DNA from 3 places in the Microbacterium sp. PAMC21962 genome. Region 2 is predicted to be linked to each of the others. Evidence: predicted binding sites of a transcription regulator. Region 2 holds the regulator's gene; each other region holds the start of a gene.
The links. Region 2 encodes LexA, which represses DNA repair genes until DNA is damaged. Its sites were predicted from a motif close to TCGAACANNTGTTCGA; they were not measured.
Positions count from the first base shown of each region.

Region 1: KY498_RS07705 (HNH endonuclease signature motif containing protein) is a predicted target of LexA. The motif match lies at 2,527-2,542, and genes of this name have one in related genera.
Region 3: KY498_RS09830 (HNH endonuclease signature motif containing protein) is a predicted target of LexA. The motif match lies at 2,710-2,725, and genes of this name have one in related genera.

Region 1 is NZ_CP080381.1:1,589,351-1,594,082, forward strand. It holds gene cydC (thiol reductant ABC exporter subunit CydC) at 1-1,350, shown strand, start outside; gene moaA (GTP 3',8-cyclase MoaA) at 1,372-2,466, opposite strand; gene KY498_RS07705 (HNH endonuclease signature motif containing protein) at 2,699-4,039, shown strand; gene KY498_RS07710 (hypothetical protein) at 4,187-4,732, opposite strand, start outside.
Region 2 is NZ_CP080381.1:57,701-62,432, reverse strand. It holds gene KY498_RS00270 (histidinol-phosphate transaminase) at 1-1,034, opposite strand, end outside; gene KY498_RS00265 (LysM peptidoglycan-binding domain-containing protein) at 1,092-1,514, opposite strand; gene lexA (transcriptional repressor LexA) at 1,791-2,456, shown strand; gene KY498_RS00255 (hypothetical protein) at 2,459-3,475, shown strand; gene KY498_RS00250 (TIM-barrel domain-containing protein) at 3,485-4,732, opposite strand, start outside.
Region 3 is NZ_CP080381.1:2,044,250-2,048,981, reverse strand. It holds gene KY498_RS09845 (amidase) at 1-902, opposite strand, end outside; gene KY498_RS09840 (agmatine/peptidylarginine deiminase) at 899-1,960, opposite strand; gene KY498_RS09835 (TetR/AcrR family transcriptional regulator) at 2,037-2,660, shown strand; gene KY498_RS09830 (HNH endonuclease signature motif containing protein) at 2,804-4,240, shown strand; gene KY498_RS09825 (gamma-aminobutyraldehyde dehydrogenase) at 4,273-4,732, opposite strand, start outside.

The DNA of each region.
Region 1 (4,732 bases), 1.5 Mb from region 2:
CTCACCCGCACCCGCCGCGGGTCGGTGCTGGGCGCTCTCGTCGACGACGTCGACGAGCTGCAGAACCTGCCGCTGCGGGTGGTGCTGCCACTCGTGTCGTCGGCGGCCGTCGCCCTGGGCGCCGTCGTGCTCGTCGCGGTCGTCTGGTGGCCGGCTGCGCTCACCCTCCTGGCCTGCCTGGTCGTCGCGGCGCTCGTCGCGGTCGGCTGGGGATGGCTCGCCGGCTCGCGGGCCGAGCGGTCGATCGCCCCGCTGCGGGCCCGGCTCGCCGACGCCGTCCTCGACCATCTCGCGAGCCTCGACGTGCTGACCGCGTACGGCGCGGCCGGGCGCAGCGCGGCACGGATCGCCGCCGCCGACGCGGAGCTGCGCCGCGCGGTCACCCGCCGCGCCGGCGCGCAGGCGGGCTCGACGGCTCTCGTGTCGGTGCTGGCCGGTGCCGCGTCGCTGCTCGCCGTGCTCGCGACGGTGGGCGCCGTCGGAGACGGCACGATCACCGGTCCCGCCTTCGCGGTCGTCGTGCTCGTGCCGATGGCCGTGTTCGAGGTCTTCACCGCCGTTCCCGCCGCGGCATCCGCCTGGCGTCAGGTGCGCGCGGCGGCCGCACGCATCGCCGAGGCGGTGCCCGACACGGTGCCGGCCGGCATCCCGGTCGCCACCGTCCCGGCGGTCGGCACGGGCCCCGATCTGGGCGACGGCATCGTGCTCCACGGCGTGTCGGCGCGCTGGCCGGCGGCGCAGGAGGACGCGCTGCACGACCTCGACCTGTCGATCGCCCCGGGCGAGCGCGTGCTCGTGGTGGGCTCCAGCGGCGCGGGCAAGACGACCGTGGCGCACGTGCTGGTCCGCTTCCTCGACACCGTGCGCGGGCGCTACACGATCGGCGGCGTCGACGTCGCCGATCTCGATCCGGACGACGTACGGGAGACGGTCGGACTGTGCGAACAGCAGCCGATGCTCTTCGACGAGGACATCCGGCAGAATCTTCTCTTCGCCCACGACACCGCGACGGATGCCGAGCTGGAGGCCGTGCTGGAGCGGGTCGGTCTGGGCGACTGGCTGCACGAGCGCGGCGGACTGGACGCGCGCGTCGGGGAGCGCGGCGCGCTCGTGTCGGGAGGGCAGGCCCAGCGCATCGCCCTGGCGCGGGCGCTGCTGCACGGCTTCCCCGTGCTGGTGCTCGACGAGCCCACCGCCGGTGTCGACGTCGACGCCTCGGATGCGCTGCTCACCGACCTGCTGTCGGCCGTCGGTCCCGATCGGGCCGTCGTCCTGATCTCGCACGTCGAGGTGCCGGCCGGACTCGTCGACCGCACGGTGCGCCTCGCCGGAGGTCGCATCGAGGCCTGACCCGGGCGCGCCGGATGCGGCTCAGCCGCCGATCGCGTTCATCCCGCGATGCGGCTGCAGGAACGACGGATCGTCGATCGCGTGGCCGGGGAGCTTGCCCGCGACGCAGTCGTGCAGCACGGCGTCGATCGCGGCGTCGTCGGAGACGGCCGCGCGCAGCACGGGCAGCAGGTCGTACTCGTCGTTCGAGAACAGGCAGTTGCGCAGCTGCCCGTCGGCGGTCAGCCGCAGCCGGTCGCACGCGCCGCAGAAGGGGGCCGTGACCGAGGCGATGACGCCGACCGTCGCGGGACCGCCGTCGAGGAGGAAGCGCTCCGCGGGCGCTCCGCCCCGCCCGGGGATCGGATCGAGGGTCCACCGGGCGGCGAGAGCGGCGAGGATCTCGTCGCGGGTGACCATCTGCGAGCGGTCCCACGTGTGCCCGGCATCCAAGGGCATCTGCTCGATGAAGCGCATCTCGGCGCCGTGGTCGAGCGCGAAGGCGACCAGGTCGGCGAGCTCGTCCTCGTTCACGCCGCGCATGGCGACGGCGTTGAGCTTGAGCGGCCGCAGACCCGAGGCCGCGGCGGCGGCGATCCCCGCGCGCACCTCGTCCAACCGGTCCCGCCGGGTGAGCTCGCGGAACCGCTCGCGATCGAGCGTGTCGATCGAGATGTTGAGCCGCTGCAGTCCCGCCGCGACGAGGTCGGGCAGCACCTCCCCCAGCCGGATGCCGTTGGTCGTCAGGGCGATCTCGACGGGGCCGCTCGGACCCTCGATCGCCGCAAGGCGCCGCACGACGTCGACGATGTCGGCGCGCAGGAGCGGCTCGCCACCGGTGAGGCGGAACGTCGTGATCCCGGATGCCGCGGCCACCGCGGCCACGCGGACGATCTCGTCGGTGGAGAGGATGCTGGTGCGCGCGAGCCACTCGTTGCCCTGCTCGGGCATGCAGTAGGTGCAGCGGAGCGAGCAGCGGTCGGTGAGTGAGATGCGCAGGTCACGGTGCACCCGGCCGAAGCGGTCGACGAGCGGGGCGCCGGGCGCTGCCGGCGACGTCGATCGGGGCGCGGAAACGGCGCCGTCCTGTCGCGCGGCGTGCGTCGTTGCGCGCAGCGTGAGCGGGACGGCGACCATGCTCCGAGGCTACCCGCCCGATGGACGGCGCGGGCCGAGGGCAATGTTCTCTTGCGATTTTCGAAGTTTTGTTCTATAGTGGGATGAAGAAACCCCGCGCGTGCCCACCTTCTGTTGCGGGTCCTGTCCTCCGGTTGATGCCGGGTCAGGGGTGATGATGCACGCGCTGATCGATCCGCCGTCTTCGGTGTCGTCCCCGGCTGAGCTCGGGTGGCCCGGGTTGGATGCTGTGGTGGCCGGTGTGGTGGATGCGCGGCGGCGTGCGGCTCAGGCGCAGGCCGCGGAGGCGAGGTTCCTGGCCGATGCGGTGGGACTGGTCGCGGAGCGGACGGCGTTGCTCAGGCAGGAGGTGCAGCAGCGGGGTGGGTCGGTGCGGTCGTCGGATGCGGATCTGCCGTTGCGGGAAGTCGCGTTGGAGCTCGCGATGGCGCTCCGGGTGTCGGATCGGGGTGTGCAACGCCGGATGTCGGAGGCATACCCGCTGACGACCCTGTTCCCCACCACCTGGGGCGTGTGGGAGCGCGGGGAGATCGATGCCGCTCATGCGTGGGCGATCAGCCGCACAGGCACGCTTCTCACCTCTGAATCAGACCGGGCACGGTACGAGACCCTCGCGTTGGAGGCGGCCCGGTCGGAGTCGCCTGCGCGGATGAGCGCGGCGGCGAAGGCGATCGCCGCGACCATCGACCCTGCCGCGTTCACTGAGGCCGCGCAGCGCGCGTATGAAGAACGCTCCGTCCGGTTGTTCCCTCTCGACGATGGGATGGCCCGGCTGATCGCGGATCTTCCCGCGCCGCTCGCCCACGCGATCCACGACACCCTCAACGCCCGGGGCCGGGCGATCCTCGATCAGCCCGACGAGGACATCGACGGCAACGATGGCGCTTCATCGGATGCCAGCGCGGACACGGACGACGCACCGCACGGCGAAAGAGTCATCACCGGCTCCCACCCCTGCGCTCATGCAGACACTCGTACGTTGGCGCAGGTGCGTGCGGACATCCTCACCGACCTGCTCCTGACCGCCACTGCCTCCACCCGCGCCACTGGCGCCGGTGTCGAGGCGGTGACGGCGCAGATCCAGGTGACGATCCCCGCCCTCACCCTCGCCGGCGACCCCGACGGAGGCCCGGCCCTCCTCGCCGGGTACGGGCCCATCGAACCCGCGCTCGCCCGACGCCTCGCCGGGCTCACCCCCGGGTGGGATCGGGTGTTCACCGACCCGACCACCGGCATCCCCGTCGCCGTGGACCGGTACCGACCGTCCGCGGAGCTGCGCCGCTTCCTCGCCGCACGGGATGAACGCTGCCGCACGCCCGGCTGCACCCGCCCCGCCCACCGGTGCGACCGCGACCACACCACCGCAGCCGCAGAAGGCGGCCCCACGGCACCCGACAACCTCGCCCACCTGTGCCGCCGCCACCACACCGTCAAGCACCACACCGCCTGGCAGATCCGACACCTCGGCGGCGGCACCCTCCAGTGGACCTCACCCACCGGACGCCACTACCAAGACCGCCCACCCGGACGCGTCCGATTCGTCCCGCACACCGACGACCCACCACCGTTCTGAGCACCACGCACGGGAAGCGTCAGCGGGGATGAGTACCGACGACACATCCTCCGACACCACCCGATCGGACAGACGGGAGTCTGCGGACGGCTGAGCCGTGAGAGCGGATCGACGACGGCCGCTTTGCCACGCGCCTGAACAGCGTTGTCAGGGCGCGAGATCGCAGTTCCGCTGAGTAACCTCCCAGCCCCCTTCCACGTAGTCGAGAGAGTCGCGCACGAGCCCGAACGACAGAAGAGTGCTGAGGACTTCGGGGGAAACCCCCTCGAGCCCCTGCTTCCAGTGCTCCGTTCGAGCAATCCCGCTGTTGTCCGCGTTCGGAAGATCCATCCGGTAGGTGTCCCAGTAGACCGGCAACTCATACTGCACCCGACCCTGCGCGTCGGCCACGAATGTCTCACTGGGGCGCGAATCGACGTACACCGTCGGAGAAATCCCGACGGCAGGCACCCGCACGCCATTGCACGTCACCGCGACTGCGTACGCCTCGACCGACCGCGGCGCTGCAACGAGATCTATGGCGGCCAGCGGAACTGCCAACCCGCCGAGCGCACCGAGGACAACCGAAGCCGCCGCGGCGATCCAATCGAGGCGCGCATTCTTGGGCAGGCGCCTCATGACGAGTCGCTCCAGCGTCCTCGAACTCGCAAGGCCGAACGTCGCCCAGCTCGCTAAGAGCATCAGCTTCATGCC
Region 2 (4,732 bases):
CCGGCCGTCACCCGCAGGCTGTGCGGGATGCCGACGTCGCGGATGAGGACGCCCCGGTCGTAGAGGGCCTGCCACGTGGCGGCCGGGTCTTCCACGCCCGCGAAGAGGACGAAGTTCGTCCAGCTCTCGAACGGGCGGTAGCCGAGCGCGTCGAGGGTCGCCGAGATGCGGTCGCGCTGACCGACGATGTCGTCGACCATCGCGAGCATCGCGGGCGCGTGCCGCAGCGCCGCTGTCGCGGCGGCCTGGGTGAGCGCGCTGAGGTGGTACGGGAGGCGCACCAGGCGCAGGGCGTCGATCACAGCGGGGTCGGCGGCGAGATAGCCGACACGGGCACCCGCGAACGCGAAGGCCTTGCTCATCGTGCGCGACACCACCAGACGCGGACGATCGGGCAGGAGCGTGAGCGCCGAGCGCGAATCGCGCGGCGCGAACTCCTGGTACGCCTCGTCGACGATCACGATGCCGGGCGCCGCGTCGTACACCGCCTCGATGACGTCGAGGCCGAGCGGGGTGCCGGTCGGGTTGTTCGGCGCGCAGAGGAAGACGATGTCCGGCTGGGCGCGCTCGATCTGGGCAGCGGCGTCCTCCGGGGCGAGGGTGTAGTCGACGCCCCGGGTGCCGTGCGCGTAGGTCGCCCCCGTCGCCCGCGTCAGCAGCGGGTACATCGAGTAGGTGGGAGCGAAGCCGAAGGCGGTGCGTCCCGGACCTCCGAAGGCCTGCAGCAGGTGCTGGAGGACCTCGTTCGACCCGTTGGCGGCCCAGATCTGAGCCGCCGACAGGCCGTGACCCAGATACTCCGCGAATCCCTCGCGCAGAGCCGTGAACTCCCGGTCGGGGTACCGGTTCACCTCGCGCAGCGCGCGCGCGACGCTGTCGAGGATGTCGTCGGCGACGTCCTCCGGCACCGGGTGGGTGTTCTCGTTGACGTTCAGCGCCACCGGCAGCGGCGCCTGGGGCGCCCCGTAGGGTGTCAGCCCGCGCAGATCGTCGCGGAGGGGAAGGTCATCGAGTCGGACGCTCACCCTGAACATCGTAGACGGCGCACTGCACGGCGCGGCGCCCCGAGAGGGCTCCCGGCGCCGGGAGCATCAGCGCCCGGCGCTGTACTCCGCCGGGATCGCGACGCTCTGGCCGATGTCGAGGCTTCCCGACGGCAGCGCGTTCAGCCGCATGATCGCGTCGACCACGTCGCGCGGATCGGCATCGGGCGCGACGGCGTGCGCGATCGACCAGAGCGTGTCACCGGGCTGCACCGTGACGTGGGCGAAGGAGACCCCGGAGCCGTTCTCGTTCGAGGCGAGCGCGCCACCACCGGACAGGATCGCGATGCTGAGGGCGATCACCGCGGGCACGGAGGCGAGCACCGCGAGGACCCGCCGACCCCGTGCCGTGAGACGCAGTCGCGTCGGGGCGTTCGTCGTGCGGGCGTTCGTCGCGCGGACAGTCGTCATCGGGGTCGCCGCGACGAGACGGCCGCGGGGCGAGGCGCCGAGGATGTCGATCGTGGTCATGGGTTCCTCCTCAGGACGGGTGTCTCCGGGTGTCGAGAGATTCGCATCCGATCCTCGGCCGGGAGGGCCGGATGCGAATCTCTCTTCCGAATGTATCTTCGATGGTGTTCGGGTGTCAAGCACACGGTTCTCGCAGATGGATCGAAGGCGACACGCGGGCGCGTGCCGGTCGAGGCTGCGAAAACCGGATACGGTTTCGACAAGACGACCCCATCACCTACCTCCGACATTCGAAGGCGACGCCTTCGGGGGGACGCGATCGAAGGAGCGCGCGACATGGCCGAGAAGCCTCAGACACGCAGGCGGAAGAGCCTCAGCGACAAGCAGCTGAAGATCCTCGAGGTGATCCAGACCTCCATCGCCCGCCACGGCTACCCGCCGAGCATGCGCGAGATCGGCGATGCCGTCGGACTGAAGTCGCTGTCGAGCGTGACCCACCAGCTCAACCAGCTGGAGCTCAGCGGCTACCTGCGCCGCGACGCGGGCAAGACCCGCGCGATGGAGGTGCTCATCGACCTGCCCGGCGCGGCCGCGGAGAACCCCGCCGACCTCGCGCCCGCCCTCGGCGATGCGGCCCTCGTGCCGCTCGTGGGCCGCATCGCCGCCGGCGTGCCGATCACCGCCGATCAGCAGGTCGAGGAGATCTTCCCGCTGCCGCGACAGCTCGTGGGCAAGGGCGACCTGTTCATGCTCAAGGTCAGCGGCGAGTCGATGATCGACGCCGCCATCTGCGACGGCGACTGGGTCGTGGTGCGCTCGCAGCCGACGGCGGACAACGGCGAGATCGTGGCGGCGATGCTCGACGGCGAGGCCACCGTCAAGACCTTCCGCCAGCGCGACGGCCACACGTGGCTGCTCCCCCGCAACTCCGCGTTCGAACCGATCCTCGGCGACGACGCCGTGGTGCTCGGCCGCGTCGTCGCAGTTCTGCGCGCCGTCTGAGGATGGCCACCGCGCGCGGGGTGGCGTCGACGGCGGTGATCGTCGTCGCGGCGGTCCTGCTGCCCCTGTCGATCGTCAGCGGATGGGCGCGGACGCAGCTCGTCGACGAGGACGCGTTCGCGGCCACCCTCGCGCCGCTGTCGCAGGCCGTCGAGGTCCAGGACGCCGTGATCGCGGCATCGACCACGGCGATCGATGAGCGGCTCGACACGGCGGCGCTGACCGGCACGGTCATCGACGGCCTGATCGACCTCGGCATGGGCGACCGCGCGGCGCAGGCGCTGCGGCGCCTGGAAGGCCCGGCGGCGACGGCGCTGCAGCAACTCGTGCACGTCGCCGTGGCCGACGCCGTGCGCTCGGACGCGTTCAGCACCGTCTGGGAGCAGGTCGTCCGCCGCTCCCATCGGGCACTGACCGTCGCGGCGACCTCCGACGGCGGCGGCGTCGTCGTGCAGACGGCCGACGGCCTCGGCATCCAGATCGGCGCGATCGTCGCGGCCGTCGAAGAGCGCCTCGTCGCGCAGGGCGCTCCGCTGGCTCCGTTCATCCCCGAGGTCGACCACGTCGTGATCATCGGTTCGGGTGACACCCTTTCGGCGATCCGGACGGGTTACGCCGTCGGCGTCGCTCTCGGCGGGTGGATGCCGGTGGTCACGGCCGTGCTGTTCATCGGCGGGGTCGTGCTCGCGCGACGCCGCGCCGCCGCTCTCGCCCGGGCGGGCGTCGCCGCGGGGATCGGGACGGCGATCCTGCTGATCGCCGCGGGGGTCGGCCGCCCGTGGGTGGCGTCCTCCGCGACGCAGGCGGACTTCTCCTCCGCCGCGGCGCTCGCGATCTACGACCGGCTCCTCGCCGGCGCCGTGGGCACGGCCGTGGTGGTGCTGATCGTGGCCCTCGTCCTCGTCGGAGCGGGCTGGCTCGCCGGCGCGTCGCCGCGCGCCGTGGCGCTGCGCCGACGCGTGGCCCACCGGTGGGCTCACCGGACAGACGAGGCGGCCGCCGACGAGCCCACCGTGTGAGAGACGGCCTCAGTCCTCGTCGCGGTGCGGCTCCCGCTCCGGTGCGAGGACCGGCGCCAAGGCGACCCACGCCTCGGCGCGGACGAACACCGGGACGGCGGCCCGCGCCGACACGTCGACGGTGACCACGCGTCCGCCGGTCAGCGCCGCGCCGGTGCGCGCCTCGACCCACGATCCGGACGGCAGGTACACCGGCCACTCCCGCGCCCCGGGCTCGAGCACGGGGGCGACGAGCAGGTCGCTGCCCAGCATCCACTGCAGCGGATGCCGCCACACGGCCGCATCGGTCGGGTGGTCGAAGTACAGGGGGCGCATCATCGGCACCGCCGAGGAGACGGCGCGCGCCGCCGCCTCGGCGAGGTACGGCACGAGGCGCTCGCGCAGCCGGACGAGCGCGCGCACCTCGGGGATCACCGCCTCGTCGCCCGTCCGCTCGGCGATGTTCCACGGCGTGCGGTCGTTGGAGGGCAGGCGGTGATGGTTGAACTCGGAGTGGTACTGCATGATCGGCACGAACACGCTCGCCGCCATCGCGCGCACGTACAGTTCCGCGTCGGGGATGGGACCGGAGAAGCCCGCGATGTCCCAGCCCCAGTAGACGATCCCACAGGATGCCGCGGAGAGCCCCGCGAGCATCGACCAGCGGAACGCCTCCCACGTGGAGTTCTCGTCTCCCGCCCAGTACGCCCCGTGGGCGGGTGAGCCGGTGAAGCCGGCGCGACTGAAGGTGACGGGAGCCTTGCCCGCCGACTCCAGCAGCCGACCGTACGCGGCGGCGTAGGCCACGGGGAAGCGGTTGTTGGCGACGTCGCCGGACGAGCCGTCGAGGTAGACGAGATCCTCGCCCCACGCGTGCTCCCCGCCGTCGGTCTTGAAGCCGTCGATGCCGACCTCCTCCACGAGGTAGCGGCGCTTCTCGGTCCACCACGCGGCGGCACGCTCGTCGGTGAGGTCGGGCATGAGCGAGAGCGGGAACCACCACCCGCGGTTGCGGTACGGCCGCAGCGTCCCGTCCGGAGCGCTCTCCCGGATGACGACGCCCTCAGCGAGCGCGGCGCGCGCGTCCGCGGCCGCCTGGCCGGTGGGATGCGGTCGGAGCTTGAGCAGCGGGATCTGCCACAGGTGCACACGCACGTCGTGCGCATGCAGGGTGTCGACCATGCCCTTCGGGTCGGGCCAGGCGCCGTCGGCGGGGAAGGTGAAGTCGGCCAAGCGCATCGGGCCGCCGTCCTCGCGCACCGCGTACTGCGCGTCGCG
Region 3 (4,732 bases), 1.5 Mb from region 2:
GCGGCGGAGGTCCCGGCATCCGGATCGGCGTTGACGTACATCCGGGGGATGCCGAGGCGCAGTCCGGCCACCGCGGCGCCGGAGGCGAGCGTCCGGTAGTCCTCCGGTCGCAGTGCCGAGGGGGCCGGGAGGGGGATCCACGGCTGTGTGCGCCAGAAGTCGCCGCGGGTGTCGGGGTCGTCGGCGACGACCACGTCGAGCACCTCCAGGAGGTCGGCCATCGTGCGGGTGTGAGGCACTACGACGTCCATCGTGGGCACCAACGGCCAGTTGCCGCGCGTCGAGATGACGCCGCGCGAGGGCGTGTAGGCGCACAGCGCGTTGTTGCTGGCGGGCCCGCGGCCGCTCGACCACGTCTCCTCGCCCAGGCCGAAGGCCGCGAAAGACGCCGCGGTCGCCGTGCCCGAGCCGTTGGACGAGCCCGATCCGAACGGCGCCGTCAGCCAGTCGCGGGAGTAGGGGCTCTCGGCGCGCCCGTAGACGCCGCGCTGCATGCCGCCGTTGGCCATCGGCGGCATGTTCGTCAGTCCCAGGCAGATCGCGCCGGCGGCGCGCAGGCGCTCGATCGTGAACGCGTCGCGCTGGGCGACCAGCTCGGCGAAGGCGGGGGAGCCCGCGGCTGCCGTCAGGCCGCGCACGAGGTAGCTGTCCTTCGCGGTGTACGGGATGCCGTCCAGCGGCGAGAGCGCCGCGCCGCGGGCGCGGCGCGCGTCGGAGGCCGCGGCCTCCGCGAGCGCGTCGGGGTTGCGGACGACGACGGCGTTGAGGGCGGTCGTCGTGTCGGGGCCGTCGTAGGCGTCGATGCGCGCGAGGGAGGCCTCGACGAGTTCGACGGCCGTCGTGCGCCCGTCCTCGAGCGCGGCGCGGAGGTCGGCGATGGTGGCCTCGACGACGTCGATCATCGCGGCGTCTCCTGCCCGCCGAGTGCGGGCTGCTGCTGCGTGATGCAGTGGATGCCGCCGCCGCGGGCGAAGATCGGGCGGGCGTCGACCGTGACCACCTCGCGTCCCGGGTAGGCGTCGGCGAGGATCGCGCGAGCCTCGGCATCCGCCTTCTCCTCGCCGAAGCCGCAGGCGATGACGCCGCCGTCCACGACGAGGTGGTTGACGTAGCTCCAGTCGACGAAGCCCTCGTCGTCGCCGTGGCCGTCGCGCAGCGTCGCCGGCGCGGGAAGCTCGATGACCTCGAGGCGGCGCCCGGCCGCGTCGGTCTGCGCGGCGAGCAGCTCGTGCAGGGCCTCGCTGACGGCGTGGTCGGGGTGTGAGGGGTCGCGCTGGGTGTGCAGCAGCACGCGGCCGGGGGAGGGGAAGGTCGCGACGATGTCGACGTGGCCGTTGGTGCCGAAGTCGTCGTAGTCGCGCGTGAGCCCCCGCGGCAGCCAGATGGCCTTCGTCGTGCCGAGCGTGCGGGCGAACTCCGCTTCGACGCGGGCCCGGTCGGCGTAGGGGTTGCGGCGCGGGTCGAGCTGCACCGTCTCGGTCAGCAGCACCGTGCCTTCGCCGTCGACGTGGAAGCCGCCGCCCTCGGTGACCAGCGTGGAGGACACGAGCTCGGCGCCGACCTCGGCCGCGATGAGGCGGGCGTGCTCCGCCGAGCGCTCCCACCGCGCCCAGTCGTGGGCTCCCCACCCGTTGAAGATCCAGTCGACGGCCCCCAGGACGCCGGGACGTTCGTCGTCGACGACGAACGTCGGGCCGTGGTCGCGCATCCAGAACTCGTCGACGGGCGCCTCCAGGATCGTGACGTCGCCGGGCAGCATCCGCCGGGCGCGCGCGAGCTCGGAGGGGTCGACGACCATCGTCACCGGCTCGAAGCGGGCGATCGCCGCGGCGACCTCCGTCCAGGCGGCGTAGCCCTCGTCGCGGTCGGCATCGCGCTCGCCGAGGGTCGGCCCCTCGACGGGGAAGGCCATCCACGTGCGCGCGTGCGGCGCGGTCTCACTCGGCATCCGCCAGCTCATCGGCATCCTCGACTCTCGTCCGGTCCTGGAGTAGCTTATTGATCACATGATCAACTCATCGGAGGGTAGCGAGCGGATGCCGCAGACGTCAACCACTGGGCGCGCGCGATTGAGCGCCGAGCAGCGGCGTGAGCAGATCGCCGGCGCCGCGCACGACCTGGCGCTCGCCGACGGTCTGGACGCGGTGACGCTGCGCGCCGTCGCCACGCGCGTGGGGGTGGCGTCGGGACTCGTCGCCCACTACATCCCGAGCATGGACGTCCTCGTCGCCGACACCTTCTTCGACATCGTGGCCGGCGAGCTCGACGAAGTGCGCGCGCTCCTCCCCGCTGCGCCCGCGCCGGTGCGGATCGGCGCGCTGCTGCGGACCACGCTGGATCCCGCCCGGCGCGACGTCACCCTCGTCTGGGTGCAGGCGTGGGCGCTGGGGACGCGCAACGCGCCGCTCGCCGAGAGGGTGCGGGCGGCGATGGACGCCTGGCGCGGCGCGCTCGCCGACGAGATCGTGCGGGGGATGGATGCCGGGGTGATCCCTGCGGCCGATCCGGAGCCCCTCGCCTGGCACCTGCTGGCGATGATCGACGGTCTCAGTGCCCACGCGCTGGTCGGCTGGGGGCCGGGGATCGAGCCGGTCGCGCCCGTGCTGCGCGCGGCCGCGGGTCTGCTCGGGGTGGAGGCGGAGGCGCTCGACGGGGCCTGACGGTGGCCTCGGGCGGTGGCGGGATTCCGCGATCTCGCTCTTGCGTGTTTCGAATGTTTGTTCTATAGTGGGATGAAGAAACCCCGCGCGTGCCCACCTTCTGTTGCGGGTCCTGTCCTCCGGTTGTGGCCGGGTCAGGGGTGATGATGCACGCGCTGACGAGGACCCGTGAGGGTGATGCGATCTGGTCCGGGTTGGATGCCGTGGTGGCCGGTGTGGTGGATGCGCGGCGGCGTGCGGCTCAGGCGCAGGCCGCGGAGGCGAGGTTCCTGGCCGATGCGGTGGGACTGGTCGCGGAGCGGACGGCGTTGCTGCGTCAGGAGGCGCAGCACCGGGGTGGGTCGGTGCGGTCGTCGGATGCGGATCTGCCGTTGCGGGAGGTCGCGTTGGAGCTGGCGATGGCGTTGCGGGTGTCGGATCGGGGTGTGCAACGGCGGATGTCGGAGGCGTACCTGCTGACGACCCTGTTCCCGCGGACGCTTGAGGTGTGGGCGGGCGGGGAGATCGATGCCGCTCATGCGTGGGCGATCAGCCGCACCGGCACGCTTCTCACCTCTGAAGCAGACCGGTCACGGTACGAGACCCTCGCGTTGGAGGCGGCCCGGTCGGAGTCGCCTGCGCGGATGAGTGCGGCGGCGAAGGCGATCGCGGCGACTATCGACCCTGCCGCGTTCACCGAGGCCGCGCAGCGCGCGTATGACGAACGCTCCGTCCGGTTGTTCCCCTTGGAGGATGGGATGGCCCGGCTGATCGCGGATCTTCCCGCGCCGCTCGCCCACGCCATTCACGACACGCTGACGGCCCAGGGTCGGGCGATCCTCGACCAGCCCGACGAGGGCATCGACGGTGAGGCGGATGCCACCGAGGCGGCTACCCTCACCGGCGCCGACACGCTCATCACCGGCCCCGCTCGCGCCACCGACGTGACCTGCACGACCACGCCCACGGCCACGACCGCCGTGAAGGACTCCCGCACGCTCGCGCAGGTGCGTGCGGACATCCTCACCGACCTGCTCCTGACCGCTACTCCCTCCACCCGCGCCACTGGCGCCGGAGTGGAAGCGGTGACGGCGCAGATCCAGGTGACGATCCCTGCCCTCACCCTCGCCGGCGACCCCGACGGAGGCCCGGCGATCTTGACCGGGTACGGGCCCATCGACCCGGGACTTGCCCGCCGGTTGGCGGCGCTCGCGCCCGGGTGGGATCGGGTGTTCACCGACCCGACCACCGGCATCCCCGTCGCCGTGGACCGCTACCGACCCTCCGCGGAGTTGCGCCGTTACCTGGCTGCACGGGATGAGCGCTGCCGCACCCCCGGCTGCACCCGCCCCGCGCACCGGTGCGACCGCGACCACACGACCGCAGCCGCAGAAGGCGGCCCCACCGCCCCCGACAACCTCGCCCACCTGTGCCGCCGCCACCACACCGTCAAGCACCACACCGCCTGGCGGGTCCGACACCTCGGCCACGGCACCCTCCAGTGGACCTCACCCACCGGACGCCACTACGAGGACCACCCACCCAGCCTGGTGAGATTCGTCCCCGAACCCGCCACGCCGGCCGACCCGCCACCCTTCTGACGCCGAGCGGGGTCCGGCCGTGTGCGTGTGCGTCAGTCCAGGCTCGCCATGACGTGCTTGATGCGGGTGTAGTCCTCGAAGCCGTAGACGGAGAGGTCCTTGCCGTACCCGGAGTGCTTGAAGCCGCCGTGCGGCATGTCGGAGACGAAGGGGATGTGCGCGTTGATCCACACGCAGCCGAAGTCGAGGTCGCGCGAGAACCGCAGCGCTCGGGCGTGCTCGCGGGTCCAGACCGACGCCGCGAGGGCGTACGGCACCCCGTTCGCCAGCGCGAGCGCGTCCTCCTCCGACGTGAACGGCTGCACCGTGAGCACCGGGCCGAAGATCTCCTGCTGCACCACCTCGTCGTCCTGGCGCACACCCGTGACGATCGTCGCCTCGAAGAAGCAGCCCGTCTCGCCCTGTCGGCGTCCGCCGATCGCGATCGACGCGTGCGACGGCAGCCGGTCGACGAACCCCTGCACGCGCGCGAGCTGGTCGGGGTTGTTCACC